Regions from separate parts of the Nocardia sp. XZ_19_369 genome, predicted to be linked through region 1. Evidence: predicted binding sites of a transcription regulator. Region 1 holds the regulator's gene; the other holds the start of a gene.
The links. The regulator HspR, encoded in region 1, represses chaperone genes until heat shock. The targets are predictions, from matches to a motif close to ANNTGAGTNNNNNNNACTCANNT.
Positions count from the first base shown of each region.

Region 2: the regulator HspR is predicted to act here: its motif matches at 10,669-10,691, upstream of lon (endopeptidase La).

Region 1 covers NZ_JACVED010000001.1:630,502-642,805, reverse strand. Annotated here, with positions in the region: gene IBX18_RS03000 (FAD-binding oxidoreductase) at 1-1,349, opposite strand, end outside; gene dnaK (molecular chaperone DnaK) at 1,707-3,557, shown strand; gene grpE (nucleotide exchange factor GrpE) at 3,554-4,258, shown strand; gene dnaJ (molecular chaperone DnaJ) at 4,283-5,443, shown strand; gene IBX18_RS02980 (heat shock protein transcriptional repressor HspR) at 5,443-5,847, shown strand; gene IBX18_RS02975 (globin domain-containing protein) at 6,416-7,585, shown strand; gene IBX18_RS02970 (FAD-binding oxidoreductase) at 7,693-8,514, opposite strand; gene IBX18_RS02965 (FAD-binding oxidoreductase) at 8,531-9,688, opposite strand; gene IBX18_RS02960 (NADP-dependent oxidoreductase) at 9,958-10,893, opposite strand; gene clpB (ATP-dependent chaperone ClpB) at 11,194-12,304, shown strand, end outside.
Region 2 covers NZ_JACVED010000001.1:976,295-988,598, forward strand. Annotated here, with positions in the region: gene IBX18_RS04550 (DNA-3-methyladenine glycosylase) at 1-898, shown strand, start outside; gene IBX18_RS04555 (TetR/AcrR family transcriptional regulator) at 915-1,631, opposite strand; gene IBX18_RS04560 (MFS transporter) at 1,758-3,269, shown strand; gene IBX18_RS04565 (oxidoreductase) at 3,338-4,333, opposite strand; gene IBX18_RS04570 (DNA polymerase IV) at 4,400-5,470, opposite strand; gene IBX18_RS04575 (DUF1707 domain-containing protein) at 5,599-6,204, shown strand; gene IBX18_RS04580 (TetR/AcrR family transcriptional regulator) at 6,265-6,819, shown strand; gene IBX18_RS04585 (PaaI family thioesterase) at 6,875-7,315, shown strand; gene IBX18_RS04590 (alpha/beta hydrolase) at 7,385-8,167, shown strand; gene lon (endopeptidase La) at 8,230-10,590, opposite strand; gene IBX18_RS04600 (hypothetical protein) at 11,238-12,304, shown strand, end outside.

The DNA.
Region 1 (12,304 bases):
CCGTCCGGGTAGACGTGGGTGAATCGGCAGGTGACCACGCCGGTCGCGCCGACCGCCCGGATCGCGTCGTTCGCGGCGGTGGTCACGGCGGCCTTCAGTTCCGCGAATCTGTCCCAGGTGCAGGCGGTTTCGAACGTCTCGGTGATCATCGACTGGGCGGCGAGCGCGTCGCGCTGGTAGGGCATGCGCAGGAAAGAGGAGCGCCAGGTGTCGGCGGTGCCGCCGGTGTGGGTGTTCGTGTCCGAATCCACATAGCGCACGGGCTCGGGCAATGCGCCGCCGTGCTCGACGGCGATCTCGACGACCCGTTCCATCCACGGCCGCGTCGGGTGATCCGCCGATTCGAAGCCGAGCACCAGCACCCCGCCCGCGGTCGCCGCGCCGGCGTTGAGGAAGGCCTCGGCGGGATCGAGCAGCCGGCAGTTGGTCGGATACAGGCCGGACTGCGCGATGGCGCGGGTGGCGGCCACCGCGCGGTCGTAATCGTCGAAATGCACCGAAGCCGTTGCCCGCCACCGCGGCCGGTCCTGTAGCCGCAGCCAGGCCTCGGTGATCACGCCGAGCGTGCCCTCGGAGCCCAGGAACATCCGGTCCGGCGCTGGCCCGGCACCGGAGCCGGGCAACCGGCGGGACTCGCTGATCCCCGCGGGCGTCACCACCCGCATCGACTCGACCAGGTCGTCGATGTGGGTGTACAGCGTCGCGAAGTGCCCACCGGCCCGGGTGGCCAGCCAGCCGCCGAGGGTGGAGAACTCGAACGACTGCGGAAAATGCCGCAGGGTCAGCTTCGCCTCGCGCAGTTGGTCTTCCAGCGCGGGCCCGAACACACCCGCCTGAATCCGCGCCGCGCGACTGACGGGATCGATCTCCAGGACGCGGTCGAGTGCGCCCAGATCGAGGCTCACCGCACCGGCGAAGGTGCCGTCGAGCCGCGGCTCCACCCCGCCGACCACGGAAGTGCCACCGCCGAACGGGATTACGGCAATATTCGCCCGGCTCGCCCAATCGAGCACGTCGACGATGTCGGCTTCGGTGCGCGGCCGCATGACGAGGTCGGGCGGAGTTCGTACCTCGCCCAAGAGATTTCGGACGACATCGCGGAACGCCTGTCCGTGTGCATGCGCCGCACGATCGGCGGGGTCGACGGAAACGAGCTCGGCCAAGGCCTCCGGTGCCGCGATCCGCGGTGCGGGCAGCGCCAGCGTTTCGATCGGCGGCGGCTTGTGTGCCGTCAGATCGGCGCCGGGCAGGATGGCCGCTACGCGCTCGGTCAGTGCCGCCCGCTCAGCGCCGACTACCGCGTCCTCGACGTTGCCCCAACCCCACCATGACCGCGTCTTCGTCGACACCGTGACTCCTTCCCGCCGGGATCACACCCGCCGCGCGTGTTATTGCACCACGGGGTGGTCGCGGCCGGGTCCGGCGAGGACAATCGCGAGCGGACGAAATCGATGTCGTCGTTCGGGAATGATCCGCGTCTGCTGTCCGTTGAGCTATTCGACAACGTTGAGTGTGTCTGACTCAAGTTTGAGTTGACTCCCGATCATCATTGGGGGCAGGATTGAGCCGACCACGCTCAGCGTTGCTGGGACCGTGCTCCGCCAGGTGCTTGGGGCGAGGTCTCGCGGCATAAGGCAAGACCAGGCCGCAGGGCGCAACCGCCCAGGCACCGACACATGTCAGTACGTCAAATAGGAGGAACCACAATGGCTCGTGCGGTCGGAATCGACCTCGGGACCACGAACTCGGTCGTCGCCGTACTCGAAGGCGGAGAACCGGTCGTCGTGGCCAACTCGGAAGGATCGCGCACCACCCCGTCGATCGTCGCGTTCGCGAAGAACGGCGAGGTACTGGTCGGCCAGCCGGCCAAGAACCAGGCCGTCACCAACGTCGACCGCACCATTCGCTCGGTCAAGCGCCACATCGGCACCGACTGGACTGTCGAGATCGACGGCAAGAAGTACACCCCGCAGGAAATCAGCGCGCGCACCCTGATGAAGCTGAAGCGCGACGCGGAGGCCTACCTCGGTGAGGAGATCACCGACGCGGTCATCACCGTGCCCGCGTACTTCGAGGACGCCCAGCGGCAGGCCACCAAGGAAGCAGGCCAGATCGCCGGCCTGAACGTGCTGCGCATCGTCAACGAGCCCACCGCGGCGGCGCTGGCGTACGGCCTGGACAAGGGCGACAAGGAACAGACCATCCTGGTCTTCGACCTCGGTGGCGGCACCTTCGACGTCTCGCTGCTGGAGATCGGCGAGGGCGTCGTCGAGGTCCGCGCCACCTCCGGTGACAACCACCTCGGTGGTGACGACTGGGACGAGCGCGTGGTGACCTGGCTGGTCGACAAGTTCAAGGCCAGCGCGGGCATCGACCTGACCAAGGACAAGATGGCGCTGCAGCGGCTGCGTGAGGCCGCCGAGAAGGCGAAGATCGAGCTGAGCTCCTCGCAGAGCACCTCGATCAACCTGCCCTACATCACCGTCGACGCGGACAAGAACCCGCTGTTCCTCGACGAGCAGCTGACCCGCGCCGAGTTCCAGAAGATCACCTCGGACCTGCTCGACCGCACCCGCGCGCCGTTCCAGTCCGTGATCAAGGATGCGGGCATCAACGTGGCCGACATCGACCATGTCGTGCTCGTCGGTGGCTCCACCCGGATGCCCGCGGTGTCCGAACTGGTCAAGGAACTGACCGGCGGCCGTGAGCCGAACAAGGGCGTGAACCCGGACGAGGTCGTCGCCGTCGGCGCCGCACTGCAGGCCGGTGTGCTCAAGGGTGAGGTCAAGGACGTCCTGCTGCTCGATGTGACCCCGCTGTCGCTGGGCATCGAGACCAAGGGTGGCGTGATGACGAAGCTCATCGAGCGCAACACCACCATCCCGACCAAGCGCTCGGAGACCTTCACCACGGCCGACGACAACCAGCCGTCGGTGCAGATCCAGGTGTTCCAGGGTGAGCGTGAGATCGCCTCGCACAACAAGCTGCTCGGCTCCTTCGAGCTGACCGGCATCCCGCCGGCCCCGCGCGGCGTGCCGCAGATCGAGGTCACCTTCGACATCGACGCCAACGGCATCGTGCACGTGACCGCGAAGGACAAGGGCACCGGCAAGGAGAACACGATCAAGATCCAGGACGGCTCCGGCCTGTCCAAGGAAGAGATCGACCGGATGGTCAAGGACGCCGAGGCGCACGCCGCCGAGGACAAGGCCCGCCGCGAGGAGGCCGAGACCCGCAACCAGGCCGAGTCGCTGGTGCACCAGACCGAGAAGTTCATCAAGGACAACGAGGACAAGGTCCCGGCCGAGATCAAGACCAAGGTCGAGGCGGCCATCGCCGAGGCGAACGAGGCGCTCAAGGGCACCGACATCGCCGCGGTCAAGGCGGCGGTCGAGAAGCTGGCGACCGAGTCGCAGGCGCTGGGCCAGGCGATCTACGAATCGTCGGCCAATGACGCTGCGGCGTCCAGCAACGGGTCGTCGGCGTCGAACAACGCCGAGGACGAGGTCGTGGACGCCGAGGTTGTGGACGAGCCGGTTGACACGGAGAAGAAGTGACCGACGGCAACAATTCGGAGCGACGCGACTCCGAGCAAGAGCCGATCACCTTTGTGGACAATCGCAAGATTGACCCGGAGGACCGGAACCTGAGCGGCGACCAGTCGCAGCCGGGTGAGGTTCGGGAACCGTCGGCGGCCGAGGCCGCCGACGGGCCCGGTACCGGCAACGGCGCGGAGTCCGTCATCGACACGGAAAAGGGTGCCGAGCTGTTGGCCGATGCCACCACCAAGGAGCTCGCCGAGCGCACCGCCGATCTGCAGCGGCTGACCGCGGAGTACGCCAACTACCGGCGCCGTGTCGAACGCGACCGCAAGACCGCGATCGACACCGCCAAGGCCGCCGTGGTCACCGAATTGCTCGGGGTGCTCGACGATCTCGATCGGGCCCGGGCACACGGCGACCTGGACTCCGGACCGCTCAAGTCGGTGGCCGACAAGCTGGCCACCGCGCTGCACAAGCAGGGCCTCGAGGAATTCGGTTCGGAGGGTGAGCCTTTCGACCCGACCCTGCACGAGGCCGTGCAGCACGAGGGCTCCGGGCACGACCCGGTGATCGGCATCGTCATGCGTAAGGGCTATCGGTTCGGCGAGCGGGTGCTTCGGCACGCGCTGGTCGGGGTTACCGATGGCGGGGCCGACAACGGCGCGGCCGAAACGACAGAGGCATCGGATGCTGATGCCGGCGCGAACAAACAATAAAGACGCGAGAGGAGGAGATATCCGGTGAGTCAACGGGAGTGGATCGAAAAGGACTTCTATAAAGAGCTGGGTGTCTCCTCCACGGCCTCGCAGGACGAGATCAAGAAGGCGTACCGCAAGCTCGCGCGCGACCTGCATCCGGACGCCAATCCCGGTGATGCCAAGGCCGAGGAGCGGTTCAAGACCGTCAGCGAAGCGCATGCGGTGCTGTCGGATCCGGCCAAGCGCAAGGAGTACGACGAGACCCGCAAGCTGTTCGCGGGTGGCGGCTATCCACGCGGCGGCGGGTTCACTCCCGGTGCGGGCGGCGGCTTTTCGCAGGACTTCAACATCGGTGACATCTTCGGCGGCGCGAACGCCGGCGACGGTGGCCTCGGTGACCTGCTCGGCGGCCTGTTCAACCGGGGCGGCACGCGCACGACCAGTCGCCCGCGCCGCGGGGCCGATGTGGAGACCGAGACGACCCTCGGCTTCCGTGAGGCCGCGCAGGGCGTCACCGTTCCGCTGCGGATGACCAGTCCGTCGCCGTGCACGACGTGTCACGGCAGCGGCGCCAAGCCGGGTACCAGCCCGCGGGTCTGCCCGCACTGCAATGGAACCGGCATCGTCAGCCGCAACCAGGGTGCATTCGGCTTCAGCGAGCCGTGCGATGACTGCCGGGGTACCGGCTCGATCATCGACGACCCGTGCGTCGACTGCCACGGCAGCGGCATCCAGAACCGCACACGCACCATCACGGTGCGGATTCCCCCGGGAGTCAGTGACGGACAACGGATTCGGCTGGCCGGACAGGGCGAGGCGGGCCTGCGTGGCGCGCCCTCGGGTGACCTGTTCGTCAGCGTGCACGTCAGCCAGGACAAGGTCTTCGGCCGCAACGGCGACGACCTGACCCTGGTGCTGCCGGTCAGCTACAGCGAATTGGTGTTGGGCACCACGGTTTCGGTGCCCACGCTGGAGGGGCGCGTCGGCGTCAAGGTGCCGCCGGGCACCGCGGACGGCCGCATCCTCCGGGTACGCGGTCGTGGCGTGCCCAAGCGCGGCGGCGGCGCCGGTGACCTGCTGGTCACCGTCAAGGTCGCGGTGCCGCAAAAGCTGGACGACAACGCCGCGGAGGCGCTTCGGCGCTACGCCGAGGCGGAGAAGGCCAGCGGTTTCGACCCACGGGCAGGATGGGCAGGTGCTTGATGTCCCATGATCCGAAGCAGGCGTCCGGCGGGTCGCGTGCCGAGTTCTTCATGATCTCGGTGGCGGCCCAGCTGGCGGGCATGCACGCGCAGACCTTGCGTACCTATGACCGTCTGGGACTGGTAACGCCACAACGCACTTCGGGCGGCGGGCGACGCTACTCGGCCAGGGACGTCGAGCTGTTGCGCGAGGTGCAGCGGCTGTCCCAGGACGAGGGCGTCAACCTGGCGGGCATCAAACGCATCATCGAACTCACCAACCAGGTCGAGGAATTGCAGCAGCGCGTCGCCGAGCTGTCGGCCGAGCTGGATCGGTTGCGAGCGGGCTATCGGCCCGATCTTTCGCCGCCGCAACGCAGTACCGCACTGGTGGTGTGGCAACCGCGTAACCGCCGTAATGTTTGAGCGATCGAACGCAGCGCAACAATACTGAATACGGCTGGCTAACAATCGGGCCGCTGATCTCGGAGCATTCATCGTGCGTCGAGGTCAGCGGCCCGAAGCGGTTCTGCGGCGCGGTTTCTGAAGGGTAGCCAAAGATAAGCCGAGATGCGGTGTGTGGCAGTGCGCTGAGAGCTCGCGCGAAAGTCCGCTTTACTCGTCATCTTTCACCGCGCGCCCCGATGGCGTGCCGGGTGCCGCGCATCCGGTCGAGTCGGCCGGGCGCCCAGCGAAGTTGCCGTGCAGTCGCTCTGGGATGGCTGCCTGAGTGAAACTTGCAGATCGAGTCGTGCATATTCAGTGTATCCGTGACCGAATTCATCCGTTTTTACGGTCTTTCAGTCCGTTTCGTGAGTGTTTTGCTCGGCGTGTCCTCGTTTCAGCGGAATTACACGCTTGTTGTTTAAACGGAGGATTCCACTCCTGGCAAACCTCGCCTACACTCCTTGGCAACGGCTGCTGACGAGTGTCCCGCAGCACCTCACTCGCCGGCACAGTTTGTGTTCGAGTGCGAAATGGGGTTGTGACACAAATGGATTCGCGGACTGTCGCTTTGATCAGAACTACGTTCAAGGCGGTTGCTGCGGAGGAAGGGGGGCCGGAGAAATTAGCGAGATCGTTCTACGCGATCCTATTCACCGACTACCCCCAAGTCCGCGATTTCTTTCCAGCAGCCATGGACGCCCAGCGAGATCGCCTTGTCAAGGCAATCGGCTACGCGTTGGACCGGCTCGAAGAGCCGAACAAGCTCCTGCCCTTCCTCGCCCAGCTCGGGCGTGACCATCGCAAATACGGTGTGCAGGCAGCGCATTACACCGCCGTAGCCGTCTCGCTGAAAACCGCGATGAAGGTGTACGCGGGCACCGAGATGTGGACCGACGAGGTCGACCGGGCCTGGGACGAAGGCCTGAAGATCATCGCCGACACCATGATCGGCGCGGCGGACAAGGAAACCACGCCACCGGTCTGGACCGGCACCGTGGTGGAACGCCGCGAGGTACTGCGCAACCTGACCGTGCTGCGATTACAGCTGAACCAGCCGATGTCCTACGCCGCCGGGCAATACCTGAGCGTGCAGGTCCCGTCGCGGCCGCGGATGTGGCGCTACATGTCGCCCGCGGTGCCCGCGAATGCCAACGGGGAGATCGAGTTCCACGTCCGTGCCGTGCTCGGCGGCTGGGTCAGCCCCTCGATCGTCGGCCAGGCCGCCGTCGGTGACCAGTGGCTGCTCGGCTCGCCCCTCGGCGGTCTCGGTATTCCGCGCAACGCCAAGCGCAAGATGCTGATGGTCGGCTGCGGCACCGGCATCGCGCCGCTGCGGGCCCAGTTGATGGCGATGGCGCAGCGGCGGACCAACCCGAAGGTGCACCTGTTCGTCGGTGGCCACCATCCGTGCGACCTCTATGACCTCGACACGCTGAACAGCCTGGCCGTCGCCAACCGCTGGCTCACCGTGACACCGGTTACCGAGCACGAGGAAAACCCTTGGTGGTACACCGATTCCGGCGAACTCGCGCCGGCGCACGCGGGCCTGGAGCCGCGCCTGACCGGGCAGATCGGCAAGGTGGTCGCCAGCTTCGGCGCCTGGGCCGACCGCGACGTGCAGATCGTCGGCTCGCCATCGATGGTGCAGACCACCAAGTTCCGCATGATGGCCGCGGGGACGCTCGCCAAGAACATCCGCCACGACCCGCTGTTCTGACCGGCCGTCCGGGATTTCGACCCCTCCCGTTGTCCCGGACACAGTCGGAATCCGGTCGCGCCCAGTACCGCGGCCGGATTCCGGCTACGCCGTCGGCCGAAAGAGGTTCAGAGCCCTTCGAATTGGATTCGCTCCGGCGGAGTCCCGGTGGCGAGCAGCCGATCGACCGTGGCATTGACCATGGCGGGTGAGCCGCACACCAGCACCTGATGGTGGTCGAACGCACCGTGTGAACCGACCACCTCGGCGAGGGTGCCGAAGAGCATCTCGTCCGGCGGGAAGCCGATGTCGACGCGGCTGCGCTCGAACCATTCGTCTTCCCAGCTGGGATCGTCCGGGCTCTCCACCACGGGAATGACTGTGAGCCAAGGCAATTCACCGGCCAGCAGGTACAGCATGTCCGAGGCGTACAGATCGCGCGGGGTGTGGCCGCCGAAGAACAGGTAGGTGGGCGGCGGTTCCGGCTCGCGGGCCAGGTCCAGGATCTGCGCGCGCAGCGGGGCGAGACCGGTGCCGCCCGCGATCATCACCACCTCCTCGCCCGCCGGGTCGACCGCGAAACTGCCGAGGGGAGCGCGGATCTGCCATTCGTCGCCGGGCCTGGTGTCGGCCACGATGGAGCCGCTGCACCAGCCGCCGGGCACCGTGCGCACGTGGAACTCGAGCTTGCCGTCCAGCGACGGCGGCAGCGCGGGCGAAAGCCTGCGCCGCATGCTCGGCTGCTGCGGCACCGTCACCTCGACGGACTGGCCGGCCAGGAACGGGACGAACTCGCCGATCAGGCGAATCACCGCGAGATCGTGCCGGATTCGATGGTGTCCGACGACCGTCGCGGTCCACTCGGCCGGAAAGGGTGCGCCATTACCGAGCGCACTGGGGTCCCCCGGTGTCCACCCACCCCGCGGACTCCGTCCGCTACCGTCCCCCATGGGGCTCCTCCTTACATCACACAGGGTCGGAGCTGATGATGTGCTCCGGAGTACCGACCGCGATCAACGCACGCCGGGTGTCCGCGATCATCTTCGCCGACCCGGCGATCTGGATCTGCCGGTCCGCCCACGCGCCGAAGCTCGCGACCACCGCGCCCAGGTTACCGATCAGCCGCCGGTGCATGCCGTACGGCTCTTCCTGCGGCGGATGGGGATACCACCACGGATTGGTCTTCTGTTCGCAGACCGGGACGATGGTGAGCCACGGATTGCTCTGCGAAAGCTGCCACATGTTCTCCACGTCGTAGAGATCGCAGGGGTAGCGGCCGCCGATGAAGAAGTGCACCCGCGGATTGATGCCGCGCTGACCCATCTCGATCAGCTGGGCGCGCAGCGGCGCGATCCCGGTGCCCGCGCCGATCAGCAGCACGTCGCGGCCGCTGTCGCGGTCGACGTGCAAGCCGCCGAGCGGTCCGGCGATCTGCCAGCGGTCGCCCACCCTGGTCTCGTTCACGATGGCCGGGCTGACCCAGCCGCCGCGGATCTTGCGGACGTGGAACTCGATCTCGCCGTACGGATTCGCCGGGATCGCCGGGGAGAAGTAGCGCCACATCTTCGGCCGCTGCGGCACCGTGAGCGGCACGTACTGGCCGGCCTGATAGGGGATCGGGCTCTCCGACTGCAACCGCACGATGGCCAGGTCCTCCAGCACCCTGCGGTGCCCGACCACGGTCGCCTCCCAGAACGGCTGGGACTTGTCGGAGTTGGCGCCGATGGCCATGGACGCGGAGATCAGGATGGTGATGTCGCGCCAGCCCTCTTCCAGGCCGCGGTGCCAGGCCGCGCCGTTGTAGGCGCGGAACGCGGACAGCAAGGCTCGCCCCGCGGCGTCGTAGTGCGCCGCGTCGACCCCGTACTTGCGGTGGTCGCGCGCCAGTTGTTCGAGGAACTTCTGCGCCCGCTCCCAATCCTCGAGATGATCGAGCACGTACTGGATCGCCGTGGCGATCCGCTTGGCCTGCATGTCCATCGCAGGGGGGAAGAGTTCCCGCAGTTGGGGGTTCTCGGCGAACAAGTGACCGTAGAACGCACTGACCAACCGTTCGGGTCCATTCGGTGCCTCGACTACCGAACGGAAGTTGGCGCGGACCAGCGCAGCCGAACGCGCATCCACGACGCGGAGCTTCCTTTCCCTCAGTTCTGCCCAGGGGACATATCCGTAACCGGCGGTCCTCCGCTGTTCAGTATCCCCGAAAATGCCGTGGTCGTGTTGGTTAGCACCTGAAGACCGGGCCAAACGGTAATCGGTGGGCAAACGTGCGGTGTTGCGGGCCTGCGCTCGAGGTCACACCCACGCTCGGCTCCGGTGGCACTGCCCCTTCGATTCGCAGTGTGCCGACTGTTCGGCTGGGCCGCCGAACTCGGGAACGGGCGGTCGACGGATCAGATGGCGAGCACGGTCTTGCCGCGTGCGCCGACGGCTCCGATCACACTCGCGCCGTCGGCCAGCGGAACGGTCGCATCGATCGGAACCACCACGTCGCCTTCGGCTACCCGGTCCAGCAGCCGCGTCAATTCCCGTGCGCCGCCCTTGGATTCGATATTGCCACCGCGGATGCCCCGGCTGCGCAAGGCGTCCTCGTCGGCGGACCCGATGGTGGAGTACACGGTGCCGCCGTCGCGGACCAGCCCGGCCAGCTCCGCCAGCGCCTCCGGCGGGCTCACCAGGTCGTAGAGGACGTCGATGCCGTCGGGATACCCGGCGGCGACCTGCTCGCGCACCGAGCCCGCGGTGTAGTCGACGGTCTCGGCCGCGCCGAGCCTGGTCATCTGGTCGGCGACGTCGCCGCGGGCGGTGGCGATGACGTTCGCGCCCGCCATGTTCGCCAACTGGACAAGGAACGAGCCGACCCCGCCGGTGGCGCCGATGATCAGGACGGTCTGGCCCGGCTGGATCTCGGTGCCGTCCACCATGTCCTGTGCGGTGAGGCCCGCAGTGGGTAGCGCCGCGGCCGCGACGGTCGGCACGGCCTCCGGGACGCGCACCAGAATGCCGCTCTCCGGGATGACCGCGAACTCGGCGAACGAGCCGTGGCCTGCGGGCGGGTTGAGGAACTTGCCGACCACCCGGTCACCGACGGCGAACCCGGTGACGCCGGGGCCGACCGCCGCGACGGTGCCCGCCCCGTCCACCCCGAGGATCATCGGAAAGTCGTGCGGCAGTTTGCCGTCCAGTATTCCGTCGGCCATCTTCGCGTCGAACGGGTTGACGCCCGCCGCCTCGAGCTGCACGCGGACCGCGCCTGCTCCGGCCTCGGGGACCGGCATATCGGTCAACTCGGGTGTGGCTCCGAACTTCCGTACGACAATCGCGCGCATCCATTCGCTCCTTGATCGGGCTGAAGAGTGCGGCCTCGCACCTTCGTGCTAGCAAGCGCTCCCTGATGCATCAACTAACGGCCAGGGTCATCGTATGCATCCATACCCCATGAGGCTGTGATTCATCGCATCGGGCGGGTGTCGCGGCGTACCGTTCACACGCGGCCAAAATAACTAAACTTGAGCGGAACAGACTCAACCTTTCCCACGTTGGATGTAGAGGACGGCACGCAGCCGCGCGTGGAGTTCGTGCGGATCAGGCTCCGGCGCCGTGACAATCGACCAGTAGGAAGGTGACTTGTGGACTCGTTCAATCCCACCACCAAGACCCAGGCGGCCCTGACCGCCGCACTGCAGGCGGCCTCGGCCGCGGGCAACCCGGAGATCCGTCCGGCCCACTTGCTGGTGGCGTTGCTGGACCAGACCGACGGTATCGCCGCCCCGCTGCTCAAGGCCGTCGGCGTCGACCCGGCGACGGTGCGGCGCGAGGCGCAGGACATCGTGGACCGGCTGCCCAGCGCGACCGGTGCGACGACCACCCCGCAGCTCGGCCGCGAGGCCCTGGCCGCGATCACCGCGGCCCAGCGCCTGGCCACCGAGCTCGGCGACGAATACGTCTCCACCGAGCACGTCATGGTCGGCCTGGCCGCGGGCGACTCGGATGTGACGATGCTGCTGAAGAAGTACGGCGCGAGCGCCGACGCGCTGCGCGAGGCGTTCACCGCCGTGCGCGGCAGCGCCAGGGTGACCAGCCCGGACCCCGAGGGCAGCTACCAGGCCCTGGAGAAGTACTCCACCAACCTGACCGAGGCCGCCCGCTCGGGCAAGCTCGATCCGGTGATCGGGCGCGACACCGAAATCCGGCGGGTGGTCCAGGTGCTGAGCCGCCGCACCAAGAACAACCCGGTGCTGATCGGCGAGCCCGGCGTCGGCAAGACCGCCATCGTCGAGGGGCTAGCCCAGCGCATCGTGGCCGGTGACGTGCCGGAGTCGTTGCGCGGCAAGTCGGTGGTGTCGCTGGACCTCGGCGCGATGGTCGCGGGCGCGAAGTACCGCGGTGAGTTCGAGGAGCGGCTCAAGGCCGTGCTCGAAGACATCAAGAACAGTGCGGGACAGATCATCACGTTCATCGATGAGCTGCACACCATCGTCGGCGCAGGCGCCACCGGCGAGTCCGCGATGGACGCGGGCAACATGATCAAGCCGATGCTGGCCCGCGGTGAGCTGCGCCTGGTCGGCGCGACCACGCTGGAGGAGTACCGCAAGCACATCGAGAAGGACGCCGCCCTGGAGCGGCGCTTCCAGCAGGTGCTCGTCGGCGAGCCGTCGGTGGCCGACACCATCGGCATCCTGCGCGGCATCAAGGAGCGCTACGAGGTGCACCACGGCGTGCGCATCACCGACTCCGCGC
Region 2 (12,304 bases), 350 kb from region 1:
AACCGTGACGTCCGACCGTCCGATCGACCTGGCGTGCACGATCGCGCCGCTGCGCCGCGGCCCGGGCGATCCGTGCCACCAGACCACCCGCGACGGCGCGCACTGGCACGCCTCCCGCATGTCGTCGGGGCCGGTCACCTACCGGCTGACCCAGGCCGGGCCGTGCGCGGTGAAGGGCAACGCCTGGGGGCCCGGTGCCGAGGAGTTCCTCGACGGGCTCGACCACATGCTGTGCCTGGACGAGGACCTGGACGGCTTCGTCCCGGATCATCCGAAGCTGGTCGAGGCACATCGCCGCTTCCCCGGTTTGCGGATGCTGCGCACCGGTCTGGTGTTCGAGGCGCTGGTGCCCGCGGTGCTCGAGCAGAAGGTGCACACCATCTCGGCGCGCAGTTCGTGGCGAAAGCTGGTGCGGCAGTTCGGTGATCCGGCCCCGGGGCCGGCACCGGAGGGCCTGCGGCTGCCACCCGATGCCGATACCTGGCGGCGGGTGCCGTCCTGGGCCTTCCATCGGGCCAATGTCGGTCCGCAGCGGGCGCAGACGATCGTGCGGGCCGCGCGGGTGGCGAGCTCACTGGAACGGGCGGCGGGTGTCGACCCGGCCGAGGCCGCCCGCAGGCTCCGGACGATCGCCGGGATCGGCGAGTGGACCGCCGCCGAGACCGCGCAGCGCGCGTTCGGTGACGCGGACGCGTTGTCGGTCGGCGACTTCCACCTCGCGGCCATCATCGGCTGGACCTTGCTGGGCCACCCGATCGACGACGACACGATGGTCGAGTACCTGGCACCGCTTCGGCCGCACCGGTATCGGGCGGTCCGGCTGCTGGAGATCAGCGGTCAGGCACACAAGCCTAAGTTCGGACCGCGGACGCCGCTCACCGATCACACCTGGCACTGAGCGCGTCGACCTGGCGTCAGCCGCGGCGGGCGTCGAGCCCGTCCAGCAGGCGGTCCAGGCCGTAGCGGAACTTCCGATCACGGCGCTCGCTCGGGTCGGCGTCCCAATTCTCCTGCTGCGCCCTCGGATAGTTCCTGGCCGCCGCCTCGGCCGCGGGTCGCAGCGCGGCGACGAACTCCTGCTCCGTTTGCCCGGAGCGGACGAGTAGCGCCAGCCAGGCCGCCTCGCTGATGCCCATTCCGACGACGTAACTCATCACCGCACTGAGCGCCTCGTCGGTCTCCGCCGACGGAAACCCGCCTGCCTCGAACAGGCCGACCAGGCCGTCGTTGAGCCGCATGACATTCGGCCCCAGGTAGGACAGCCCCACCTGACCCAGCGTCGACGCCATCCACGGGTGCCGCAGGATCATCCCGCGCAGGCTTTGCGCGCACTCCTCGGTGGCCGCGCGCCACGCCGTCGGATCGGCGAGCTCGGGCACCCTGATCTCGCCGTACACCTCGTCGACGACCAGCTCGATGAGCTCGTCGCGATTGGCGACGTGCCGGTACAGCGAGGTGGCACCCGCGTTCAGCCGGGCCCCGAGCTGACGCATGGTGAGCGCCTCCATGCCCTCGGCGTCCAGCAGGGCGACGGCCTCGGCCACGATCTGTTCCCTGGTCAGCGCGGGCTGCTCCCTGCCCTTGCGTGGACGGGTCCACACCGATCCGACCTGCTGTTTCTCGACGGCCACGTCGACTCCTTTCCGTTGACCTCAGCGTAGCGCACAACGTTCGCACTTGCGAACGGCTGAAACGTATGCGTACATTGTTCGCAACAACAGAACGTTGTACGCAACGCCGTGAGAAGAGAGCTTCCGATGAATCCGATCGAGACCCGCAATCCGAAGCGCTGGTGGATTCTGATCGTGCTGTGCCTCAGCACGCTGGTCCTGGTCATCGACAATTTCGTGCTGGCCGTGGCGGTGCCGCCGCTGGCCGAGGACCTGAACGCCAGCGCCCAGGACATCCAGTGGATCCTGGATTCCTACATCCTGGTTTTCGCCGGACTGCTGCTCACCTCGGGCAGCCTGGCCGACCGGTTCGGCAGGCGCCGGGTGATGATCATCGGCCTGGCCTTGTTCGGACTGGCCTCACTCGGCGCGACGCTGGCGTCGAGTCCGATCGAGCTGATCGTGGCCCGCACCGTGATGGGTGTCGGTGGCGCACTGGTACTTCCGAGCACGTTGTCGATCCTGATCACCGTGTTCGACGATCAGGAGCGCCGCAAGGCGATGAGTTTCTGGAGCGCCGCCTCGGTGCTCGGACTGGTCGGCGGGCCGGTGCTCGGCGGCGTGCTGATCGCGCACTTCTGGTGGGGCGCCGCGTTTTTGATCAATATTCCGGTCGCGATCGTGGCCATCGTCGCCGCGATAGTGCTGATGCCGGAGTCCAAGGGGCCGTGGACCGCGCCCGACGTGCCCGGCGCGGTGCTGTCCATGGTCGGCATGACCGCGCTGGTGTGGACCATCATCGAATTCCCCAAGGGCGGTTTCGATCACGCGTCCACGCTGAGCACGCTGGCCATCGCGATCGTCAGTCTCGTCGCGTTCATCGTGTGGGAGAAGCGCGTCGAACACCCGATGGTCCCGCTCGATCTCTTCCGCAACCGTGACTTCACCGGCGGCAGCCTGTCGCTCACCCTGGTCCAGGTCGCCAACGGTGGTCTGCTGCTCGTGCTCACCCAGTACCTGCAGTTCGTGCTCGGCTACTCGCCGACCAAGGCGGGGCTGGCGTTCATTCCGATGATGGTGGCCTCCATCGCGTTCAACGGACTCGGCGCGAGTCTGGGCAACAAGGTCGGCAACCGCACCCTCGCCGTCACCGGCATGCTGGTCTCGGCCGTCGGCCTCGGCCTGCTGGCCGGTCTGGCCGCGGACAGCGGTTTCGGCATGCTCGCACTGGCGCTGGTAATCCTCGGTGCCGGTGCGGGACTGGCGCAGCCCGCGGCCATCGCCGCCCTGATGGGCGCGGTGCCGCGGGAGCAGGCGGGGGTCGGGTCCGCGCTGAACGACACCATTCAGCAGGCGGGCGCCGCACTCGGCATCGCGGTGCTCGGCAGCATCCTGTCCAGCACCTACACCTCCGGCATGCCGGACTCGGCGCCCGAGGCCGCCCGGCATTCGATCGGTGACGCGCTGGCGCTGGCCGCGCGCACCGGCGACACCGCCTTGTTCGGCACCGCACGGGAGGCGTTCACCGACGCCATGTCGGTCAGCTTCCTCGCCGGCGGTGTGGGCATCCTGGCCGGCGCGGTGGTGGCCCTGGTCGTCATGCGCAACAAGAAGAACGCGACGGTGGACGCGTTGGACGAGGTGGCACTCGTCGATTAGGACAACGAGAAAGACCGGCTCGACTACTCGTCGAGCCGGTCTTTTCGCATGAATCGCGTTCTATCCGTTCAGAATTCGCCGAGAACGTTGAAGACGGTGCGGCCGCTGTGGCTGCCGTGCTGGATGGTGTGCAGCACCTCGGCGGCGTCGGTGATGGACGCGAAATGGGTGAGCGACGAGAGATGTTGCGGGCGCAGCTCGTTCGCGAGGCGGCCCCACAGCTCACGGCGCTTCTCGATCGGCAGGAAAACGGAATCGATGCCGAGCAGGTTGACACCGCGCAGGATGAACGGCAGCACCGTGGTGGGCAGACCGGGGCCGCCGGTCAGACCGCTGACCGCGACCGCGCCGCCGTAACCGGTGGTGCTGAGCACATAGGCGAGCGACTTGCCGCCGACGCTGTCGACCGCGGCGGCCCAGCGGGCCTTGTTCAGCGGTCGCGGCTTCGCGTCGGGGTCCTCCGGCAGGCGGCCGATCACCTCGTTGGCGCCGATTTCGGCGAGCAGCTCGCCCGCGTCGGTCTTGCCGGTGGAGGCGATGACCTCGTAACCGAGGCCGGACAGGATGTCGATGCTCACGCTGCCGACGCCGCCGGTCGCGCCGGTGACCAGCACCGCGCCCGTCTCCGGGGTGATGCCGTGGTCGAGCAGGGCCTGAACGCTCAGTCCGGCGGTGAAGCCCGCGGTGCCGAGCGCGGCGGCGTCGCTCGGGCTCAGGCCGTCGAGCTTCACCACCCAGTCGGCGGGCACCCTGGCGTACTCGGCGAAGCCGCCGTGGTGCGAGACGCCGATGTCGTAACCGTGCGCCACCACCAGGTCGCCGGGTGCGAAATCGTCGTCCTCGGACGACACCACCTCGCCGGTGATATCGATGCCGGGGATGATCGGATACTTGCGCACCACCCCGCCACCGGGCGTGATCGCCAGCCCGTCCTTGTAGTTCGCGCTGGAGAAATGCACCTTGATCGTCACCTCGCCGGGCCCGAGGAAATCCTCCCCGACCTCCTGCTTGGTCAGCACGATCCCGCTGTCCGATTCATGCGCCACCATCGCCCAGAACTCCATGCGACGAGCATACGAGCGTCCGCCCGCGTCCGCGCGGCTCCCGACGTCCGCGCCGGAGTGGGCGCTCTACTCGGGGACGAGTTCGAGGCGGACGCCCAGCAGGCGGATCGGGCGGTCGAGCGGGAAGCGGTCGATGATGCGCAGGGCGGTGTCGGTGATCTCGGCGGGGTCAATGGTGGGCGTCGGCAGTTTCTCCTGCTTGCTGCGGGTGTAGAAGGTGTTGGTGCGGACGGTGACCGAGACCCGGATGCCGACGCGGCCCGCCTCGGCCATCTCCTCGGCCACCTCGGTGGCGAGGCGGGCCACCTGCGCGCGGATGTCGGCGGGGTCGGTGAGGTCGCGGGGGAAGGTCTCGGATTTGCTGCGGCCCACCGGGACCCGGGGTTCGGTGGTGACGTCGGTGTCGCCTTTGCCGTGGCCGAGGACCCAGAGGTAGGGGCCGGTGGTCGGGCCGAATTCGGCGGCGAGGCGCTGCCGGTCGGCGGCCATCAGGTCGGCGACGGTGTGGATGCCGAGGTCGGCGAGGCGGGCGGCGATCCGAGTGCCGATGCCCCACAGGGCATTTGTCGGGCGGTGTGCCATCACCTCGGTCCAGTTCGCGGCGGTGAGGCGGAAGATGCCCGCGGCCGCGCCCGCGTCGGTGGCCGGTCCGGCGTCGGTCTTGCCCGTCGATTTGGCGAAGCCGGTGGCCAGTTTGGCGGTGAGCTTGTTGTCACCGATGCCGATTGCGCAGGTCAACTCCAATTGTTCGATGGCGCTGCGGATTTCGCGGGCGAGCGCCTCCGGATCGGCGGTGTCGGTGGCGAGGAAGGCCTCGTCCCAGCCCCACACCTCGACGCGGCCGGGAAAGGTCCGCAGCAGCGACATGACCTCCTCCGACGCCTCCTCGTAGCTGGCCATGTCCAACGGCAGGAACACCCCCTCCGGACACTTGCGCTGGGCGCTGCGCAGCGCCATCCCGGCCCGCACGCCGAACGCGCGCGCCGGGTAGGACGCGCAGGTCACCACCTTGCGGGGCTCGGCGGGATCGCCGTTGCCGCCGACGATGACCGGCAGGCCGCGCAGCTCCGGGTGCCTGCGGAACTCCACCGCGGCCTGGAACTGATCGAGATCGACATGCAACAGCCACCTGGCCATATGTCCGTCTTACCCCACGGGGGTGACAGACGGCCGCACTTCCGGCTCGATCGGGCGCTGACGGCGGCGTCTCGCACCGCGCAACGCCGTACGATTTCGGGAGAACCACCACAAGGGGGAGCACTCCGATGACCGACCCGCAGGACGAGCGCGCCGCACTGCCCGAGATTCGCGTCGGCCACATCGACCGGGAGATCGCCGCTCGACAGCTGCACCTCGCGGTCGAGGAAGGTCGGCTGGATCTGCTGGAGCTGGATCGACGACTCGTCACCGTCTACTCGGCGCGGACCACCGATGAATTGGTGGCCGTCACGGCGGATCTGCCGGTGGCCGCCGCGGCCCGCGAGCCGATCGAGCTCAGTGTCGGGAGCGGGACGCGCAAGAAGGGCGGGCAGTGGATCGTGCCCGCCGAGATCACCGCCGAATGCACTTCCGGGACCATCATCATCGACTTCTCCCAGGCCTTCTGCCCGCATCGCGAGGTGGTGCTGCACGCGTCGGTCGGCTCCGGCGGCCTCGAGCTGATCGTGCCGCGCGGGTGGATGGTCGACGTGGACCGGGTGCGGGCCAAGAGCGGTGACGTGCGCAGCAAGGTCACCGGGCCGGTGCGGCCCGGTGCGCCGCTGTTGCGCGTGGACGGTCGTGTCGGCTCCGGCACGCTGCTCGCGCGGTATCCGCGGCGACCTCGCCGCTCCTTCCTGGAGTGGTTGCGGGGCAAGCCGCGCCCGGCCTGACTCGACCGCATTGCTGATCCGACCATTGCGCTGCCCGAAAAACAGAACTAAATTCTGGTTATGAAGATTCGAGATCGGTTGCTGTTGGCAGCCGAGCGGCAGTTCGCGGAGCAGGGGGCGCTGGAGGCGACGCTGGCCCAGATCCGCGACGCGGCGGGTGCCAGCGTCGGCGCTCTCTATCACCACTTCCCGGACAAGGCGGACCTGTATCGACAGGTGTGGGCGAACGCGCTCGTCGACTATCAGCAGCACTTCTGGGCAGCGGTCGGCGACAGCGCCGATGCCAGGGAGGGGATCACGGCGGGGGTACGGGAACACCTGCGCTGGGTGGCCGAGAATCAGTACCGGGCAAAGGTTCTCACCTCCGCCCGGCCGCCGGGGGTGCGGGAGAGCGACAGCAATCGCGAGTTCCTGCGCAATGTCGCGCGCTGGTGGCGCACGCACGCCGGATACGGCGCGGTGCGCGATCTGTCGTTCGATCTGGTGTACGCGCTGTGGCTCGGGCCTGCGCAGGAGTACAGCAGGCAGTGGCTCGGCGGCGACATGCTCGCCGCGCCGACCGACGTCGCGGACGACCTCGCGGACGCGGCGTGGCTCGCATTGCGCGCAGCCTGAAAATCGCTTCACCCCAACGACTATCGCGCGTCAACGCGCGAACGAAGGACAGCTGATGACCGCGACCATCGATATCGACCTCGCCAAGAAGGTCCTCGCCGCGCAACCCTTCGCCGAGCTGGTCGGCACCGAGATCGCCGAATTCGGCGACGGCACAGTCACCCTGGTGATCCCCATCCGCCCCGAACTCGGCCAGCAGTTCGGCTTCGTGCACGGCGGCGTGCTGTCCTACGCGGCCGACAACGCGCTCACCTTCGCCGCGGGCACCGCGCTCGGCCCGAACGTGCTGACCGGCGGCTTCACCATCACCTACCTGCGCCCCGCCGCAGGTCAGCGGCTACGCGCCGTCGCCACCGTCACCGGAGCCACCCGCCGCCAAGCCGTGGTCCGCTGCGAGATCTATGCCGAGGATGCCGACAGCGAGCCGGTGCTGTGCGCGGTCGCGCAGGGCACGACACGGTCGGTCGAGCGCGACCTCACCGCCGACAATGCCTGAAATACCGCCCCACGCACCGATCAGTTCGACGTCTTCGTCTCGTCTGCACTGGTGACGAAGGGAAGAGCTGTGACAGATTTCGTGACGTCCGCCGACGGAACCCGCATCGCGTTCGACCGATTCGGGCACGGTGCGCCGGTCATCGTGGTGAGCGGGATGTTCTGCGCGCGGCCGATGACGCACGACCTCGCCACCCGGCTCGCGGAGCGGTTCACGGTGCTCAACTACGACCGCCGCGGTCGTGGTGCGAGCGGCGACACCGCACCGTACGCGCCGGACCGGGAGATCGAGGATCTGGCCGCGCTGGTCGACGAACTGGGCGGAAAGGCTGCGGTGTACGGGCATTCGTCCGGGGCCGGCCTCGCACTGCGCGCCGCGGCAGCCGGAGTACCCATCACCCGTCTAGTGCTGCATGAACCGCCCTACGGCGATGGCAGCGACGAAAGCCGAAGGAGCGCACGAGAACTCGCGGAGCAGGTGGGGGCCGCAATCGAACAGCATCGCCCCGCTGAAGCCATCCGGATCTTCCTCACCGCAGCAGGCGCACCGCCGGAGGCGGCCCAGTTCGCCGGTCAGGATCCCGATATGCAGGCGGTCGCCCCGACCATGCCCTATGACCTCGCCATCATGGGCAACGCCGACACCGGTGGCGTGATCCCGCTCGATCTCGTCGGAGCCGTCGAGGTCCCGGTGCTCGTGCTGCTCGGGGACGCGAGCCCGGAGTTCTTCCACCACACCGCCACTCGGCTCACCGAGCTACTGCCCGCGGCCCAGCTCAGCGTGCTGGCTGGCCAAGACCACAGTGCCCCGGCCGAAGTCGTGGCACCGCCGGTGATCTCTTTCCTGAGCTGACCGAAAAGAGCAGCGGCACAGGAAAGGCCGGGCACCTCAGGTGCCCGGCCTGTGCTCCTCCGTCAGGCGGTGGCCGCGAAGGCCCGTCCGTCCAGGGCCGGCTCGGCGACCGGCTCGATGGCGTAGGCCAGGATGTCGGCCACGTCACCGACGGGGCGGACATCCAGTGCGGCAAGCACTTCGGCCGGGACGTCGTCCAGGTCCGGCTCGTTGCGGGCCGGGATGAACACCGTCTTCAAGCCGGCCCGCTGCGCGGCGAGCAGCTTCTGCTTGACGCCGCCGATCGGCAGCACCCGCCCGTTCAGCGTGACCTCACCGGTCATGCCGACATCGGCGCGCACCTGCCTGCCCAGCGCCAGCGACACCAGGGCGGTGACCATGGTGACGCCCGCCGACGGTCCGTCCTTGGGCACCGCGCCCGCCGGGAAGTGCACGTGGATATTGCGATCCAGCACCGACGGCTCGATGCCGATCTCTTCCAGATGCGAGCGCACGTAGGTCAGCGCGATCTGCGCGGACTCCTTCATCACGTCGCCGAGCTGGCCGGTCAGGGTCAGCGAACGCTCACCCTCCGCGGCATTGGCCTCGATGTAGAGGACGTCGCCGCCGAGACCGGTGACCGCGAGTCCGGTCGCCACACCCGGCACCGCGGTGCGTTCCACCGAGTCGGGGGTGAAGCGCGGACGGCCCAGGTACTCCTTCAGATCGCCCAGGTCGATCGTCAGCGCCTGCTTCGCCACGCTCTCGGACTCGACCAGCGCGTCGTAGCCCAGCTCGGCGTCGTAACCGAGATCCGCTGTGCCCGAATCGGTCCCGACCTCGGACAGGCGAGTCGCGGCCTTGCGCAACGCCTTCGCGATCAACCGCTCCATCTGCCGCACCCCGGCCTCCCGGGTGTAGTTGGCGGCGATCTCGCGCAGCGCCGCGTCGGTGACGGTCACCTCGTCGGTGGTCAGCGCGTTGCGTTCCAGCTGCCTCGGCACCAGGAAGTCGCGGGCGATGTCGACCTTGTCGTCCTCGGTGTAACCGTCCACGGTGATCAGCTCCATCCGGTCCAGCAGCGGGCCGGGGATGGTCTCCATGACATTGGCGGTCGCGATGAACAGCACGTCGGACAGGTCGAGGTCCAGGTCGAGGTAGTGGTCGCGGAACGTGTGGTTCTGCGCCGGATCCAGCACCTCGAGCAGGGCGGCCGCCGGGTCGCCCCGGAAGTCCGAGCCCACCTTGTCGATCTCGTCCAGCAGGACAACGGGATTCATCGAACCCGCCTCCTTGACGGCGCGCACGATCCGGCCGGGCAGCGCGCCGACATAGGTGCGCCGGTGGCCACGGATCTCGGCCTCGTCGCGCACGCCGCCGAGGGCCACCCGGACGAACTTGCGACCCATCGCACGGGCCACGGATTCACCGAGCGAGGTCTTGCCGACGCCGGGCGGACCGACCAGCGCGAGCACCGCGCCCGAGCCGCGTCCACCGACGACCTCCAGTCCACGCGCGGCCCGCCGGGAACGCACCGCCAGGTACTCGACCATGCGGTCCTTGACCTCGTCCAGGCCGTGGTGATCGGCGTCCAGCACCGCGCGGGCGGCCGAGACGTCGGTGCTGTCGGTGGTGCGCACCGTCCACGGCAGCTCGAGCACCGTGTCGAGCCAGGTCCGGATCCAGCCGGATTCCGGGCTCTGATCGCTGGCCCGTTCCAGCCTGCCGACCTCGCGCAGCGCCTCCGCGCGCACGTTGTCCGGCAGGTCGGCCTGCTCGACCCTGGTGCGGTAGTCGTCGGCACCGTCCGGCTCGTCCTCGCCGAGTTCCTTGCGGATCGCGTTGAGCTGCTGGCGCAGCAGGAACTCGCGCTGGCTCTTCTCCAGTCCCTCGCGGACGTCGTCGCTGATCTTCTCGGTGACCTCGGCCTCGGCGATGTGGTCCTTGGTCCACTCGATCAGCGTCTTCAAACGCTGGGTGACGTCCGGGGTTTCCAGCAGTTCACGCTTCTGATCGTCGGTCAGGTACGGCGCGTAACCCGCGGTGTCGGCGATCGCCGACGGGTCGCTCAGCTGATTGACCGCGTCGATGATCTGCCAGGCTTCGCGGCGCTGCAGCACCGAGACGACCAGCTTCTTGTATTCGGCGGCCAGCTCTTTCGTCCGGCCGTCCGGGGTGGGAACCTCGACCGGCTCCGCCTCGACCCACAGCGCGGCACCCGGCCCGGTCACCCCGTGCCCGATCTTCGCCCGCCGTTCGGCCTTCAGCACGGCCGCCGGCGCGCCGCCGCGCATCCGGCCGACCTGTTCGATGGTGGCGGCCACGCCGTAGGTGGCGTAGCCCTCGGTCAGCCGCGGCGCGAGCAGCACGGCATCGGTCTTCGCGGCGCGCGCGGCGTCGATGGCGGCCTGCGCCGATTCGTCCAGTTCGATGGGCACGACCATGCCCGGCAGCACGATCGGATCGGTCAGGAACAGCACCGGCAGGTTCTGTGGTGTAGTCACGTGTTCGACCCTTCCAAAAGTTGAGCGATACCAACTCAACCCCACCCCCACCCCCTTTGTTCCGAACTTTCCCAACGTTCGCTGTGGGCGAAGTCGCCGATCTTGCACGGTCGCCCGGGCCAGTTTTGCCACCTACGGGCGAAGTGCGGCCCGACCCCGCCTACCTCCACCTGGTCCAATAGTTCGCCGGCGCGAGACTGGTCGTTTCAAGCGCCCAGCACGCGCGTTGACAATCTGGTTCGCTTAGGTGAAGCTCTACGCAGCGCCATAGCTGCGCCTTCATCCGGAAATCTCCGGAACAAACTGCCTGGCAATGGGTTTCACATTGCCGTTCCGCTGCCTCCGTGTGCGCCCTCGAACCCTCCTGGACAGGGCCGTGCGCGTCGAAGCACCGCTCATCTACCGATTTCACGGACCCGAGCCTGGGGAGGCTCGGGAATTCTTCGTGCCCAGCCTCGGAAGGTCTCCGATCCACATGCCCGGCAAAAATACTGTCGAATCCCGCTACTTCGGTAGCCAAGAGCCGACTGCGGTCTCCGAGAGAATCGCCGTCGGCCAGGTCATCTCGCAGGTAGGTGCTGACCACCATGGCTGAGCCGAACGAAAATGGTCAGCCGCCGTCGTGGGTGGCCGCACGCTCGGCATGGTTCGCACGGTTGAACGTCGGCGGTGTCGGTCAGCAGGAGAAGGCTGATTCAAACAGGGGTGGAAGGGTTTTCGACTACTCGGCGATGACGCCGGGTACGGCGGCGCGGCAGCTGACTCGGCTGTGGAACGCAGAACAACTCCTCGTGCAGGCGCCCGATGACGTGGTGCACGCGTCGCCGATCGGTGACCCGCGGCCGTTCGACCCGAAGGATTTGGTAGGTCCTACGCTCCCGCCCGGCACGACGGTCGGTCCGCCGCCCGCGTCGTTGGAGGAGATGATCCGCCAGCAGCAGAATCCGCCGCCGGCCCAGCAACTTCCACCCGCGCAGCAGCCTCCGGCACAGCAGCCACCCGGGCAGCAGCAGCCTGCGGTACCGCAACCGCCGCGAGTCCCGGAACAGCCGTCGGCACAGCAGAACCCGCAGGCACCCGGGCCCACTACGGCACCCCCCGTGCCGGCTGAATCCGACGCCGCGCCGGGCCCCACGCCCGAATCCGAGCTTCCCGATCGGGTGGATCCGTCGTTGCTCCCCACGCTCGCGGGGGTGGGCTTGGGCTATATGTACAACAGCGACGGGACGTTGAAGTCCCGAGCGCAGTTGGCCAACGAGCGAGCCGCGCGTGACCTCATGGATCTGCCCATGGCCATGGCCGAGAACACCACCGGAGTAACCCCGCTGGCCGGCGGCGGCACCCTGGAGAAGACCATCACCTCCACCACCGACGGCTGGGAAGTCGGCTACAACGTCACGCTGTCCAACGGATACACGACCAACACGACCAAGACCGGCACCGACGTCGAGGAACTCGGCGAAGGCAGGACCGCGACGACCCTGTCGTTCCAGGAGGCTCAAAAACAAGCCCGTGCCGAACTCGGCCGCGTCTCCCAGCAGATGCTCACTCCCGGCCAGCCCCGCCCCGCACCCGGTGAACCCGCATCGGTATTCGCCTCGGGTATCGAACACCTCGGCGACGCCGAACAACTCGTCGAGGCAGTCGAGCGGCT